3 regions of the Pseudoalteromonas lipolytica genome follow, and region 1 is predicted to be linked to each of the others. Evidence: predicted binding sites of a transcription regulator. Region 1 holds the regulator's gene; each other region holds the start of a gene.
The links. Region 1 encodes sigma-54, which starts transcription at its own class of promoters, with help from an activator protein. Its sites were predicted from a motif close to GTTGGCACGNNNNTNGNNT; they were not measured.

Region 1 (5,096 bases):
AAAAGCCAAAGAAGCCACGTTATATGAAAACGATCAGCTTGTATTCGAAGGGGATGTGGTTGCTAAAAACCTTACCCATAATGGCATGATCGAAGATATTAAAGCTGAGAACATTAACATCGACATTGACAAAATGACCATGTTTTCTAAGCAACCTGTCACGCTGACAGGACCGAATTTAAAAATTACCGGTAAAGGTTTAAAAGCCGATTTAAAAGCCGAAATTGTTGAGTTAACTAACCATACACGAACCATATACTATGACCAATAAACTTAAGAAATTACTCCTGATCCCAAGCTTATTGATTGCGTTTTCTGGCGCAGCTGCTGAGCAGGCTGGCACACCAATCAGCATTAGCTCTGATCGCCAAGAAGGTCAGCTAAAAAATGGCATTGGTATCTTCGAAGATAATGTCGAGATCATACATGGTAACCGTCGTATTACAGCGGATCGACTCGAAGCACATGCAGGTGAAGTTGAAGGCACGGTTGAATTAATTATTGCCACAGGAAAGCCCGCTTACTTTGAAGAAAAACAAGCTGACGGCACTATTATGAGCGCCAGTGCTGAAGAAGTTCGATACGATGTTGCTAAACGCTTATTAACACTCGTTGGCAATGCACAAGTGACTCAAGCAGGCCAAAAAGTCAGTGCCAAGAGCATTACATACGATATGGAACAGCAACTGATAAGTGCCGAGAAAGATGAAAACTCGACCGATCGTGTACACACTATTTTAGTGCCTGTTGATAACAAAAAGAACGATGAAGGCCAGCCATGAGCACACTAAAAGCAGAGCTATTAGCTAAAAGCTATAAGGGTCGCCAAGTTGTAAAAAATGTAGGCCTTGAGGTAGAAGCTGGCAGCATTGTCGGTTTACTTGGGCCAAATGGCGCAGGTAAAACAACCACCTTTTACATGATTGTGGGATTAGTGCCCAGTGACAAAGGTAAAATAAGCATTGATGATAACGACATCACCTTATTGCCAATGCACAGCCGCGCTCGCTTAGGTATTGGCTATTTGCCACAAGAATCATCGATTTTTAGAAAACTGACTGTTTATCAAAACTTAATGGCCATTTTAGAGACCCGTAAAGATCTCAATAAACAAGGCCGCGAAGAAACACTTAACAGCTTACTTGATGAATTTAGCATTCAACACATTCGTGACAGCCAAGGTATGGCATTGTCAGGGGGTGAACGCCGTCGTGTTGAAATAGCACGCGCACTGGCCGCTGACCCTAAATTTATTTTGCTCGATGAGCCTTTTGCTGGTGTTGATCCTATTTCAGTGTTAGATATAAAGAAAATTATTGAGCACTTAAAAAATCGTGGTATTGGTGTATTAATTACTGACCACAATGTGAGAGAAACCCTTGATGTTTGTGAAAAAGCCTACATTGTTTCTCATGGGGAGCTAATTGCATCAGGTACACCTGAACATGTGTTAGCCGACCAAACTGTACGCGATGTGTATCTAGGCGAGCAATTCAGGCTTTAAATACGCCACCGACTAGAGCATCTGCTAGACTTATAACAATGACAATAAATCAAATAAATAGTTAACGGCATCGTGCTATTGTTTGATAAGACTAAAAAGGATTGTTAGGGATACATGAGGCAATCATTACAGCTGCGCATGGGCCAGCAACTTACAATGACTCCACAACTGCAACAGGCTATCCGTTTGTTGCAGCTCAGTACATTGGATCTCCAGCAAGAAATTCAAGAAGCGTTAGACTCTAACCCTTTGCTTGAAGTTGAAGAAGCAGATTATGCAGAAGAGAGTATTGGCAAGAACGAGCAGAAAGCCGAATCTGACGATACCCAACTAAGCGCGTCGGCTGACGAAGCTGCAAGCGAGTACGAGCAAGAAAGCAGTGATGCCCTCAACAAAGACACCGTAAGTGACGACTTAGCAATGGATGTTACGTGGGATGAGTACATGAGTGCTGCCCCATCAAGTTCCTCAGGTCCAATGCCTGAAGATGAATCAATTTACCAAGGCGCATCAACCGAAACTCTCCACGAATACCTAATGTGGCAGTTACAACTGACTCCATTCAGCCCAACAGACGAAGCGATTGCCGTTGCGATTGTTGAGGCAATTGATGATTCGGGTATTTTAACCGTAAGCTGCGAAGACATTGTTGAAAGCTTCAATCAAAATAACGATGAAGAAGAAATCGAACTTGATGAAGTCGAAGCTGTCTTAAAAAGAATCCAATTATTCGATCCTGTCGGTATTGGCGCCCGTAGTTTACAAGAATGTTTGTGTATTCAATTACGCCAATTCGATGCTGACACCCCCTATTTAGCTGAAACTAAAATGGTGTTATCAGAACATATTGAATTATTAGCGAGTCGTGACTATCGCACTTTGATGAAAAAGACTAAGCTTAAAGAAAGTGAGCTGAAAGAAGTCATGACATTGATCCACAGCTTAAATCCAAAGCCTGCGGATACCATTGTTAGAGAAGAGTCTGAATACGTGATACCCGATGTATCCGTAAAAAAAATAAAAGGCCGTTGGGTAGTTGAACTAAACCCAGACTGCATGCCGAAAATCAGAGTGAATAGCCACTATGCGGCGATGTCACGTTCTGTAAAATCAAGCAGTGATAGCCAATTTATTCGCTCTCATTTACAAGAAGCAAAATGGTTTATTAAAAGCTTAGAAAGCCGTAATGACACGTTATTAAAAGTGACTAACTGTATTGTTCAACAACAACAGGCTTTCTTTGAACATGGTCCTGAGGCCATGAAACCCATGGTATTAAATGATGTCGCAGAAATGGTCGAAATGCATGAATCAACAATTTCGCGAGTAACAACACAAAAATACATGCATACCCCGCGGGGAATTTTTGAGTTGAAATATTTCTTCTCCAGCCATGTAAGCACTGAAAATGGGGGTGAGTGTTCATCTACGGCAATTCGCGCTTTAATCAAAAAGCTAATCGCCGCAGAAAACACAGCTAAACCATTGAGTGATAGCAAAATTGCAGATATATTGGCTGAGCAAGGAATTAAAGTAGCTAGACGGACAATAGCAAAATATCGAGAGTCTCTAGCAATACCTCCGTCGAATCAGCGTAAGAGTCTGATTTAGACGTTTTACATAGAAGGAAAATGCTTATGCAACTAAATTTAACTGGTCGTCATGTAGAAATCACAGATTCATTAAGAGACTATGTAAACACCAAGTTTGCGAAACTAGAAAGGCATTTTGACCACATTAATAATGTTCATGTCATTCTAGATGTAGAAAAACTAAGCCAAAAAGCAGAAGCAACTTTACATGTAAACGGAGGCGAGTTATTTGCCTCTACTGAACACCAAGATATGTATGCAGCCATCGACTCGTTAATCGATAAACTTGATCGTCAAGTAATTAAACACAAAGAGAAATTAGCTCGACACTAAATTATGAAACTTAGTTCACTTACTAACCAGGACTGCAGCAAAGCTGCGGTCCTTTTTAATAGCAAAAAAAGAATTCTCGAATTTATCAGCGAACTGGCTCATGAGCAGCTCCCTCATTTATCTCAGCAAGATATACTCAATGCCCTATTGAACAGAGAAAAATTGGGCAGCACGGGTATTGGCCGAGGTATTGCGATTCCACATGGTCGTATGAGCGGTGCAGATCAGCCACACGCATTTGTAATTGTGAGTGAGTCACCTATAAATTTTGATGCAATTGATAATCGTCCAGTGGATATTTTTGTCGCACTCATCGTACCAGATGGTGACTGTCAACTTCATCTAAAGACCTTATCAACAATTGCTGATAGACTTAAAGACAAAGAATTTTGTAAACAGCTACGCAGTGCTAAAACAGATAGTGATCTGTTTAAAGTCATTGCATCAGAGGCATAAATGGAATTAATTATTATCAGCGGTCGCTCTGGTTCAGGTAAATCGGTCGCTTTACGAGTACTTGAAGACTTAGGCTATTACTGCGTTGATAATATTCCTGTAAACCTACTTCCTTCGTTAGTACGCAGTGTGTCAGATAATTACGACAAAATTGCTGTAAGTATCGATGTGCGTAACCTGCCGAAAGAACAGCAAGAATTTAACGATATTCTTGAGTATTTACCGGGCTTTGCAAAACCCACGTTGTTTTATTTAGATAGTGATGATCAAACACTAATCAAACGGTTCTCTGAAACTCGCCGCTTACACCCATTATCGATTGACTCGCTGCCGCTTGATTTAGCGATTAAACAAGAAAAAGTATTACTGGATGTTTTGATCACCCGTGCCGATTTTATGATTGATACGACCGATCTCAGCGTGCATCAGCTTGCCGAATCTATTCGCGAAAAAATACTGGGTAAAAAAGACAAAAAGCTCATTATTACTTTTATGTCGTTTGGCTTTAAGCACGGCATTCCAAAAGAAGCTGATTACGTATTTGATGCTCGCTTTTTACCGAATCCACACTGGGAACCGGATCTAAAACCACTGACAGGCTTAGACCAACCAGTAAAAGATTACCTTGCTAGTCACAGCATAGTGCAAAAGTTTACATGGCAAATTCAAACCTTTGTACAAACATGGCTCCCTCACTTAGAGCGAAATAATCGCAGTTATTTAACCATTGCGATTGGCTGCACAGGTGGACAACATCGCTCGGTTTACTTAGCGCAAACCATTGGTGAGAGCTTTTCGAAAAGTCACGCAAACGTGAAAATACGCCACCGCGAGCAAGATACCCAATAGGCAACGACGATGCATGCTGAAGACACTTTTTTAATCCAAAATAAGCTTGGTTTACATGCACGAGCAGCCACGGTTTTGGCACAACTTGCACTGCAATTCGATGCTAAAATAACGCTTTACCAAGACGATAAAGAAGCCGAAGGCGATAGTGTATTAGCCTTAATGTTACTCGAAAGCAGCCAAGGCAAAGAAGTCCGTGTGGTGTGTGAAGGCCCCGATGCTGACGCAGCACTCAATGCAATAGGCGAATTAATTGCACAACGCTTTCATGAACAAGAATAGCATTTGCTAAGCCTTGACTGTTTACGTTAAACTTGCATTGGGTATTTAAAATTCCTGTTAAATATCCTACTTTTATATCG
Region 2 (5,096 bases), 910 kb from region 1:
GATGCGGAAGGCTTAAAAACAGTCGACCATGAAATTATTCAAGGCGGTGAGCTGCAAACTTACCTATTAGCAAGCTATGCGGCTCGTAAATTATCAATGGCACCAACCGGTCATGCGGGCGGGATCCACAACTGGTTAGTTGAGCAAACGCACGCTGATTTAAAAGCGCTGTTAAACACCATGGGCACCGGCTTATTAGTCACAGAACTCATGGGACAGGGGGTCAACACGGTAACAGGTGATTACTCGCGTGGCGCAGCGGGCTTTTGGGTAGAAAACGGCGAGATTCAATACCCTGTCAGCGAGATAACAATCGCAGGCAACCTTAAAGATATGTTTAAAGCGGTTGTCGGGCTGGGTGGCGATATTGAGCGTCGTGGCGGGATTCAAACGGGCTCAGTGCTAATTGAACAAATGCAGATAGCAGGAAGCTAACACGCAACGAAGCAGCATAAAGCCTCACTTAATAAAGTGGGGCTTTTTTATTAAAAAATGCTTTACCTCAACTAAACTTTAGGTTTTATCGTACTGGCAGTTTCATAATTTAAAAGGAAATTCGCTATGCATTTAGAACACATAAACCTAGTCGTAAGTAATGTTGACGCCATGCTGCATTTTTATAAAGCCGCGTTCCCTCATTGGCGAGTAAGAAGCCAAGGCGACAGCACCTGGTCTGGAAAGCCGCGTAAATGGCTGCACTTTGGTGATGATTACCAGTACATCGCATTCAGCGATAATGGTGAAGATGAAAATCGCGATTTATCGGGCCATCAAGTGGGCCTTGCTCACTTTGCTTATGTGACACACGATATTAATGCCGTGATTGAACGCCTTGTAGATGCAGGCTACGAAGTGGATAAATTAGGCCCTGAAAACCCTTACCGAAAAAACGTGTATTTTATTGACCCCGCAGGCTTTGAAGTCGAGTTTGTCGAATATTTCAGTGACATCCCAAGTGAAAGAAATAACGATCTTTAGTGATGAAAAAAACGAGCAGCGAAGTACGAGCGAAATAAGTAACGAGTTACGAAAAGCGAGATGCGAGCTAAACCGTGAAGGGTGTTTAATGTCGCTGAAAAGGTTCGCTTTTTCGGCGTTAAAACGCCTCCCACGAGTGTAGTGTGTATCTTTTGTAGGAGGCTTTAGCCGTGAAAGGGTTATAGGTAACGAGCTGCGAAAAGCGAGATGCGAGCTAAATCGAGATGGTTGTTAATACCGCTTAAAAGGTTTGCTTTTTCGGCGTTAAAACGCCTCCCACGAGTGTGATGTGTGTCACTTGTAGGAGGGGCTTTAGCCGTGAAAGGGTGTAAGCAACGAGTGACGAATTACGAGATACGAGCTATACGGTGAAGGGTGTTTAATGTCGTTGAAAATGTTTGCTTTTCGGCGTTAAAACGCCTCCCACGTGTGAGGTGTATATCACTTGTAGGAGGGGCTTTAGCCGTGAAAGGGTGTAAGCAACGAGTGACGAATTACGAGATACGAGCTAAACCGTAAAGGTTGTTAAATGTCGCTGAACAGGTCTGCTTTTTCGGCGTTAAAACACCTCCCTCGTGTGTGATGTGTGTCACTTGTAGGAGGGGCTTTAGCCGTGAAAAGGTTATAAGCAACGAGTTACGAAAAGCGAGATGCGAGCTAGTACGGCTATACCGAGTTGGTTGTTTAATGTCGCTGAACAGGTCTGCTTTTTCGGCGTTAAAACGCCTCCCACGAGTGAAGTGTGCATCACTTGTAGGAAGGGCTTTAGCCGTGAAAGGTTATAGGCAACGAGTTACGAAAAGCGAGATGCGAGCTTGTATAGTTAAAACGCCTCCCACATGTAGTGTATATCACTTGTAGGAGTGGCTTTAGCCGCGAATCTTATAAAAGACGTTGCTGCGCAAACGCGCCATGCAAGCATAACGCCTACGGTTTAATGTAGGCGTGAAATTGATTGTGCGCGAGGGGGTTTCGCAACTCGTATTTCGTCATTGCACTCTATTCATTTCTTTCCAACTGGCTTTTAGGCTGTTGGCAAAGCTGATGAACTTTTCTTTCATGGTGCGTTTGACTTTAATCTCTACTGAGCCTAGCCAAACATTACCTTCAATCGTAATTGTGGGGCCTTGCCCTTTATTGAGTGCAACCGATTTATTTTCAACGCTACCTACCACACTAAACAATTTTGACACTACATTTACATGCTCTGGCACGTAGATTTCGTCGCTGCCTAAAATACAGTTTACGTAGATGGTGACATGCTGGTGCTGAAAAACGGCTTCACTAAAGTCTAATTCAATTGAGCCTAAACAGTTCGTTAGGTGAATTTCTTTCGGGACTAGCCATTGGCCGCTGCGCTCGTTGGAACCTAAAATACTGCGTAGTTGCAGGCTTTCTGCATCGCTACCATGTGCATAGTGAGGTTTAAACTGCGCGTGTTTATGTGACTTGTAGTCAATATCTGCTGTTAACTCTAAGTCAGAAACCAGCTCAATTAACACTTCATTGCTGGTGGCTTCCATTGCTTGGTCTAGTCTTCGTTCAAATGCTTCTGCTGAAATAACTGCATGACTGTAGTTATAGATAAGTTGATCGATTACTTCTTCTCTTACTTGCTCGATGGGGCGATCTTCGAGTTTGACGGCCATGATAATTCCCTGTTGAGTTTTAAAGTTATGTTAATCACAAAGCAAAGTGTAGGCCAAAAATTATTTTATTAATATTCATTGGTTTATGTTTTTTGATGTGGGCTTTCATTCGTTAAATTAACCATAGATTAATAAGATTGACAATTAATTAGTCATTTTTATAACAGAGTGAACTTCTTACCGAATTGTCTGTAAATAATTACCGAAACGAATATAAATCATGGCTGAATATCAATTTAACTTATTGAATAATATAAAAATAAAAAGTTGGCATCGTAGTCGCATTAGTTATCTCGTCTTTAATCAAAAGGAGAAAGATTATGAATACATTCAACAAGACTATGATTGCTGCGTTAGTAATTGGTGCAACAAGTATGAGTGCTCAGGCAAGCAACTGGGAAAATGAAAGTAAAGATGCTTGGATTGATGGTAAGGCAGAAACAGTGCTTCTTATGAACACTAACCTAAATAATTTTGATATCAACACAGACGTAAAAAACGGCAAAGTTGTATTAACCGGTAAAGTTGATAGTGAATTAGACAAAGAGTTAGCCGAAGAGCTTGTACTTAGTCTAGACGGTGTAACTGCTGTTGATAACAAATTAACGGTTGTGAAAAACATGAAGTCTAAGGCAGCGAGTGCAGATAAAGGTGACTCAGTAGAAAGTGACTTAACTGATGCGAAGATCAGTACAGTGATCACCACACGTTATTTATTTAACTCTGAAGTAGGCGGCACTGATATTGATGTCGATACAGATAAAGGCGTTGTTACACTAAAAGGTACGGTTAAGTCAGATGCAGAAAAGCAATTAGCAGTGAGCATTGCTGAAAATGCTGAAGATGTGCGTAAAGTCATCGATGAACTTAAGATTGTTGCTGAATAATAGCACGCCCTATAGCCCAGCTTTGGCTGGGCTTATCTTTTTCAAGGAGTGAGTTATGGATTTAATACGCATTATTTTCTCGGTTTTAATTCCGCCTCTTGGCGTATTTTTACAGGTAGGTTTGGGGGCACAATTCTGGATTAATATTATTTTAACCTTATTAGGGTACATTCCAGGTTTGATTCATGCTGTGTATATTATCGGTAAGCGATAATAATCACGGTTCAAAGGAATGGGTGTACGGCAAGGAAATGCACACGTAATAATGGATGACAACACTGCAAGGAGATTTACAGTATGGAAAATGTAACACAGCACAAAGGACAGCAAGGAAGTAACAAGGCGTTATGGACAAGCGCACAATGGCAACGCTTTATGGATAAAGTGAAAGGATAAACACCAAGGATTTTGGTTTAGGCTAGGAGCCAAATATGGATGAAGCTAGCGTAAGGAGGTGACAAAATGGAACAAGTACAAGCGCAATTATTACACGGACTGAACAACAAGGGAGTTGCTACATGGAATGAGCAACAGTGGCAACTATTTATGGAACTTACTAAAGCGGTTACGCCACAGGTAACAAGGAAGGCTGACGATAAAAACCCGATGTCATCTTCAGGTGACATCGGGTTTTTAATTACATCTGCAATCTATCTCAATACCAATTCAAATCAGTGTGAATGATTTAGACCTGTCGTTTGCAGCGTTAAAAATTTCTTATTGACGACTGCATGGTGCCTGATTTGTTACTTATAATAAGTAGCAAGAACACACACCTAGAACAATTCAATGACTAATCACAACTTAAATTGATTAACCGTTTTATTAAGTGAAATAGCTAGCTCATTGAGATCGCGTGCTTCGTCTGCTAACTCATGTGCATGATCTGCTGTACTATTTACTAAATGGTTAATTGCCGCGAGGCTATTGTTAATGTCCTCAGCAACCACCGTTTGTTGCTCAGTTGAGGTCGCAATTTGATGACTCTGGTCTTGTACATTCGTCACTGAGCCTGCAATATCTTGCAGAGCTTGCAGTACAATTTGAGTTTGCTCTACAGAGCCTTCTGCACGCTCTTGACCCTGCTGCATCATGGTGGATGCTTTTTGAGCTATTTGCTGTAAACGCGTGATCATATTACGAATATCATCGGTCGACTCTTGTGTACGACTTGCCAGTGAGCGTACCTCATCAGCAACCACCGCAAAGCCTCGCCCTTGCTCACCTGCACGCGCCGCTTCAATGGCTGCATTGAGTGCCAGTAAATTGGTTTGTTCTGCAATTGAGTTGATTACATCGACAACAGCGCCAATATTGCCGCTTTCTTGCTCAAGCCCAGCAACAACTTTAGATGCCTCACCGATGTGGCTGGCAAGTGCGGTCATCACCGATTGCGCCTGCGTTGAACGCTTGGTGCCATCGGCTGTAATGCTTTGCACTTCTTCGGCTGCATTGTTGGTGTGTTGCGCATTTCGCGAAATTTCGAGTACCGTAGAGGCCATTTCTGTTACTGCGGCGCTAACACTGTCAACTTGTTGTTTTTCTTGCTGAATTTCGTCGTTGGTTTTTTTGGAGACGATTT
Region 3 (5,096 bases), 180 kb from region 1:
AATCGTCGCTGAAATATTTTGAAACCTTTAGGTTACATTAAATAGTTGACTAGATGATACCCAAAGGTTACATTGATACCTAGAGGTTACAATTAAAATTAAAAGGAAGATTTATGTCAAAGCAAGATATCCAAACGGAAGAGAAATTTATGAGCCAAAATGCATGGTTTTCAGTGTTTATGGGGATCACTCTACTCATTATCAGTGTTTACCCTGCGCTTAATCAAACATCGGCCCCCTTGTTGTTTTTAGGCAGTGCTGCTTTTCTGGGATCATTCTGTATGTTTGTGATAAGAGGTGGATTTACATGGAAAATGAAATATCGCCTTACTTATAAAGATGAGTTTTTAAATACGATTGACACCATTGCCTATAAACATGTTGTACTTGGTTTACTCTTTAGTATGGGTGCGGTGTATTTATTGTCTGATGAGTTAGCTTTAGATGTTTCTCATAGCATGATGGCTACCTTTTACCTGGCTGAAATGAGTTTAATATATGGCATCTCAATTCTTTGGCAAAGTAGAGACTAGGAGCAATAGTGCAAAATCATATTGCAAAATATCGCAAAGCCGCAGGGCTTTCGCAACAAGAGCTAGCCGATGCTATCGCTGTTTCACGTAAAACAATTAGTACGGTCGAAACGTCTCGCTTTACGCCTTCAGTGATCATTGCATTAAAGATAGCCCGGCAGTTTAATACAACTGTCGAGCAATTATTTTCACTAGACGAAGCAGATTAACGCCTTTAAATGCAATCTTGTGCAGATTTAACTTATCAAGATTGCATCCCCTGTATTCTTCGGTATGATGCACGCCCCTGTTGCTGTTAGCTTATTTAAGCTAAAATAAAGTGACTAAAAAATATATCAAACTGGAGAGTCTACAAGGCATGAAGAAACTGCTTATTTCACCGTCAAAAATGGCGCTTAGCGAGCAAGAAAGTCAAATTTATCAAAATATTCTCAAGCAATCTTCAGAGCTAAGCCTCAACCTAATGGCCGTGAAAGTAGACAACCACCCAGAAGACTTTTTAGGTTGGTGCTATGAGCTACTCAGTGCAAGCCGCGATCGTATTAACTATGATTTATTAGAAGATAAGCAGTTACCGACATTAAAAAAACTTCACGACTTACTGATCTCTGCCATTAGCTTCTTGCAATTGAAAACGCTGCGCGTTGCACCTTGGCCTGTTGTTACTGGCTTTATTGAGCAACATAAAGAGCTCATTGCGCTTGATGAGCAATTACGTTTAGCAAACTACATTGGCGCAATTAAATCACAAACTTTAAAAGAAATGATTCCAGAAGACCGCTTGGCTTTTGCAGGCAAACACACGGCTTCTCTTGACCCAAGTAGCTATAACTTTGATGTTGAATGGTTTGCTTCAACCAAAAGCGCCAAAGGGTTCCATCAAATGTTGAGCGACCTGCCTGCGGCTTTTGACGAAGCCCTAGCGCACATTCCCCTAGAAGGCGATGTGACACAAGAACACTATCAACATTTTATGGTTGCTTACTTTATGGCCTTTACAGGCAGCGAAGAGAAACCAACTCTTGCGCCTGCAACACGCTTATTAGCAATGCGCCGCCCAGATGTATTTACGCCTATTACAAATAGTAAGCTTGATGCGCTTTGTGCTTCGTTGGGAGTTCCTAAATTAAACAACCGTGATTTTGAACGTTATTGGCAAGACGTGGTTACAGCAATTCATAGCATGCCTTGGTTTAAAATGGCTGCTGCAGCAAATGATCATGAACAATCACTTATTGAGATAAAAGCGTTACTACCGTGCTTTTTCTATTATGCCGATAACACCACGGCTGATAACTCTAACTACATTAAACTGCTTAGCAAACCGAAGAGCACGGGCAGTTCTGCAGGCAAAAAAACCGTGCGTCGCGGCAAAGAGTCTGCTGAGATTTTAGTAGACCGCGCGCTTGCAAGTGACGATATCCCCGAGCATATAAAAGCAAAACGAGACTCTATCGTTAGCGAAGTTGAAAAAGGCCGTAGCGTTGAAGAAACAATCAGCCTAATGCGTGCCATTTTTGGCTAAGTCTCTATCAAACAAGAAAAACCTGGTTGCTTCGCGATTGTGCAACCGGGTTATTTTTTGCACCACAGGTGTGCGCATGAACAATTCAAATAAATCTAAACTTTAAAAAATAACACGCTTAAAAGGCTGTTTTTAAAGCAGTTAAACATAAAATATCCCTTTCAGAATTAACTTGGCACAACCAGTGCTACATCGTATCCAGACAACACATAAAAACTGTCCTCAAATAATAACCAGACTGCAATCTGAAATGGGGCAAATCAACATAACAACAGGATACGAGAAACATGCTAAAACTAAAAAAAACGGTCGTAGCAAGCGCCATTGCGCTATTAACTTTGAGCTCAACATATAGTTATGCAGAAGTAACAGCAAACGCTGCGGCTACTTCAAACTATTTATGGCGTGGTCAAGAGCAAACTGGGGGTGATGCTGCAATTCAGGGCGGTATTGATTACGCAAGTGAATCTGGCTTTTACGCAGGTACTTGGGTATCGAATGCCAGCTGGGTTGACGACATGACTTACGAGCTAGACCTTTATGCAGGTTTTGGCGGTGATATCAATGAAACATTTAGCTACGATGTTGGCTACATTTATTATGCTTACCCTGATGCAGCATCTTATACTGACGCTGACTTTTCAGAGATCTACGGTAGCATCAGCATGGGTAGTTTCACTTTTGGTGCTGCAATCCTTGCTACATCAGCAGCCAGCGGTGACGGTACAGATTTTGGAGATTCTTTATACTTAAATGCTGACTATAGCTTCCCAGTTGGCAGTACCGGTGCAGAAATGGCTCTTCATCTGGGTCATTACTCAGGCGATTTCATTGGTGATGATAATATCATTGACTACGGTGTTTCTGTGTCAAAAGACGGCTTTACATTTGGCGTGTCTGACACAGACATTGATGGCTCTGATGTAAAAGTGTATGTCGCTTACGCAGTTGACTTTACGCTTTAAAAAAGAATGTGTTACTTGCTGCAACACGAAGGGCCGAAAGGCCCTTTTCTCGTTAAAGCGCACTTTAAAATTATGGCACACTGTGGCCTGTAGAGCCTTGCCAAATACGATACCATTGCTCACGATTCATCGTGAATTCTTTCGCTGCGACGGCTGATTTAACCCGGGCAATGTTGCCTGTACCCAATACTACCGATGGCAAACTTGGGTGCATGAGTAACCAAGTATACACAACTTGATCGATAGAGCTGGCTCCAATTTCGTTGCCAACTTGCTCCAACACCGCACGCAAACGCACTGCTTTTTCATCGTCATTTGAAAATAAACGCCCGCCCGCTAAAGGTGACCAAAGCATGGGTTTAATATCAAGTAATTGGCATTGATCCAAAGTCCCATCATCAAGCGCTTTCATCTCATAAGGCGAAAACTCTATTTGATTCGTGACTAAATCAAAGTCTAAACGAGACTGCAATAAGCTGAGTTGTGACGGCGTGAAGTTTGAAACACCAAAGTCAATAACATCACCATTTGCTTTTAAAGTATTGAATGCTTCAGCTACTTCATCTGCATTCATTAAATAATCAGGGCGATGTATCAATAACACATCTAATCGGTCGGTATTAAAGTGTTTAAGCGATTGCTGAGCGGATGCGATGATATGGGCTGCACTCGAGTCATAATGATTCGCTTTGCCTTGCAAGCCTAAACTGGGAAATGCGGGTTTAATTCCACATTTAGTGATTATTTTTATTTCATCACGAATACTCGGCTTTAATTGTAACGCTTTACCAAATTCAGCTTCGCAGCCGTATTCACCATAAATATCAGCATGGTCAGTGTGTGTAACCCCTACTTCAATGGCTTGCTCTAAAAAGCTTAAGCATTGCTGTGGTGATATTTGCCAATCTAGCAAGCGCCAAAATCCCAGTACTAATTCATCAATACAACGCACATTGTTATTCACTATATATACCTACTTAATCTTGATTATTACACCTATCTTACTCTTTAAAGAATAACACAATTTCCCTATTCACAACTGTTAACATATAGTTACAAATCAGACTTCTAATTAATAATAAATCAGGGTATTTTAGTACCTAAAAATAAATGTTACTTAACAAGGAATAATAATGAAATCGTCGAATGCAGTGACAGCACTAGTTGATATTTTTATCAGCCCAAGCAAAGCGTTTAATGGAGTGAAGGAGGCAAAAGGCTGGTCTTTTGTTGCTTTCATATTACTTGCAGGCATGCTCGCGGCAAGTATGCTCGCTTTTTATAACAAAGCAGATCCTCAGTTTTTAATCGATCAGCAAGTCGCTGCAGCCAGTGTTGATGCCACAATTGCTGAGCAAAAAATGATCCGTCAAAGCATGGAGCAAACGCTTGATATGCAGGTATGGTTTGCGCTCTTTGGTGGTATTATTGGCTTAGCTGTTATTAATGCATTGATGGCGGGTTACTACCTATTTGTATCAAAGCAAGATCCAGAGGCTAACTATAGCTACGGTGCGTGGTATGGGTTTGGCGTGTGGACCATGATGCCAATGGTTATTTCAAGCTTGGGTATATTGATCCTCGTTTTAACTGCCAGCAACAACCAGCTTTCACCAACCCTCTTTAATTATGCCTCAATCAATCAATTGCTCATCGGCCTTGAGGTCGGTCATCCTTTTTATAGCATGCTTGAAAGCCTAAACATTTTCTCTATCTGGGGCATTGTACTAGCGGCAGTCGGTTTAAAGTGTTGGACTAACTTCAACTTTAATAAAGCACTCCTGTTTGCTGCCCTACCCAGTATCGCGATCTACGGTATTTGGACAGTTATTGCAATCATCTAGCTATCAAATGAGCGGCATTGCCGCTCTTACTCCCACAAGGAAGTAACATGAAAAAAGCCATCATTATTGGCCTTGCTATCACGGCATTTGCAGCATTACTCATATCTAAGCAAATAACAAACAGCAAAAAAGTGCCTGAAATGCATGTAGCAAGCGTTGAACAAGGTAGTATTGCTGATTCAATTTTGGCCTCTGGTAATCTGGTATTTAACACCCAAGTACAGTTACG

Region 2: D0907_RS14650 (LiaF domain-containing protein) is a predicted target of sigma-54. The motif match lies at 2,667-2,685, and genes of this name have one in related genera.
Region 3: D0907_RS01565 (TorF family putative porin) is a predicted target of sigma-54. The motif match lies at 2,230-2,248, and genes of this name have one in related genera.

What each region holds. Positions count from the first base shown of each region.
Region 1 covers NZ_CP032090.1:518,549-523,644, reverse strand. The annotation lists gene lptC (LPS export ABC transporter periplasmic protein LptC) at 1-271, shown strand, start outside; gene lptA (lipopolysaccharide transport periplasmic protein LptA) at 261-782, shown strand; gene lptB (LPS export ABC transporter ATP-binding protein) at 779-1,504, shown strand; gene D0907_RS02435 (RNA polymerase factor sigma-54) at 1,619-3,115, shown strand; gene hpf (ribosome hibernation promoting factor) at 3,142-3,429, shown strand; gene ptsN (PTS IIA-like nitrogen regulatory protein PtsN) at 3,433-3,885, shown strand; gene rapZ (RNase adapter RapZ) at 3,886-4,734, shown strand; gene D0907_RS02415 (HPr family phosphocarrier protein) at 4,744-5,016, shown strand.
Region 2 covers NZ_CP032090.1:3,252,832-3,257,927, reverse strand. The annotation lists gene pmbA (metalloprotease PmbA) at 1-435, shown strand, start outside; gene D0907_RS14655 (VOC family protein) at 562-978, shown strand; gene D0907_RS14650 (LiaF domain-containing protein) at 1,968-2,627, opposite strand; gene D0907_RS14645 (BON domain-containing protein) at 2,948-3,514, shown strand; gene D0907_RS14640 (YqaE/Pmp3 family membrane protein) at 3,570-3,728, shown strand; gene D0907_RS14635 (hypothetical protein) at 3,977-4,198, shown strand; gene D0907_RS14630 (methyl-accepting chemotaxis protein) at 4,312-5,096, opposite strand, start outside.
Region 3 covers NZ_CP032090.1:337,819-342,914, reverse strand. The annotation lists gene D0907_RS01580 (hypothetical protein) at 114-533, shown strand; gene D0907_RS01575 (helix-turn-helix transcriptional regulator) at 542-742, shown strand; gene D0907_RS01570 (hypothetical protein) at 892-2,058, shown strand; gene D0907_RS01565 (TorF family putative porin) at 2,346-3,023, shown strand; gene D0907_RS01560 (aldo/keto reductase) at 3,094-3,987, opposite strand; gene D0907_RS01555 (YIP1 family protein) at 4,157-4,867, shown strand; gene D0907_RS01550 (efflux RND transporter periplasmic adaptor subunit) at 4,915-5,096, shown strand, end outside.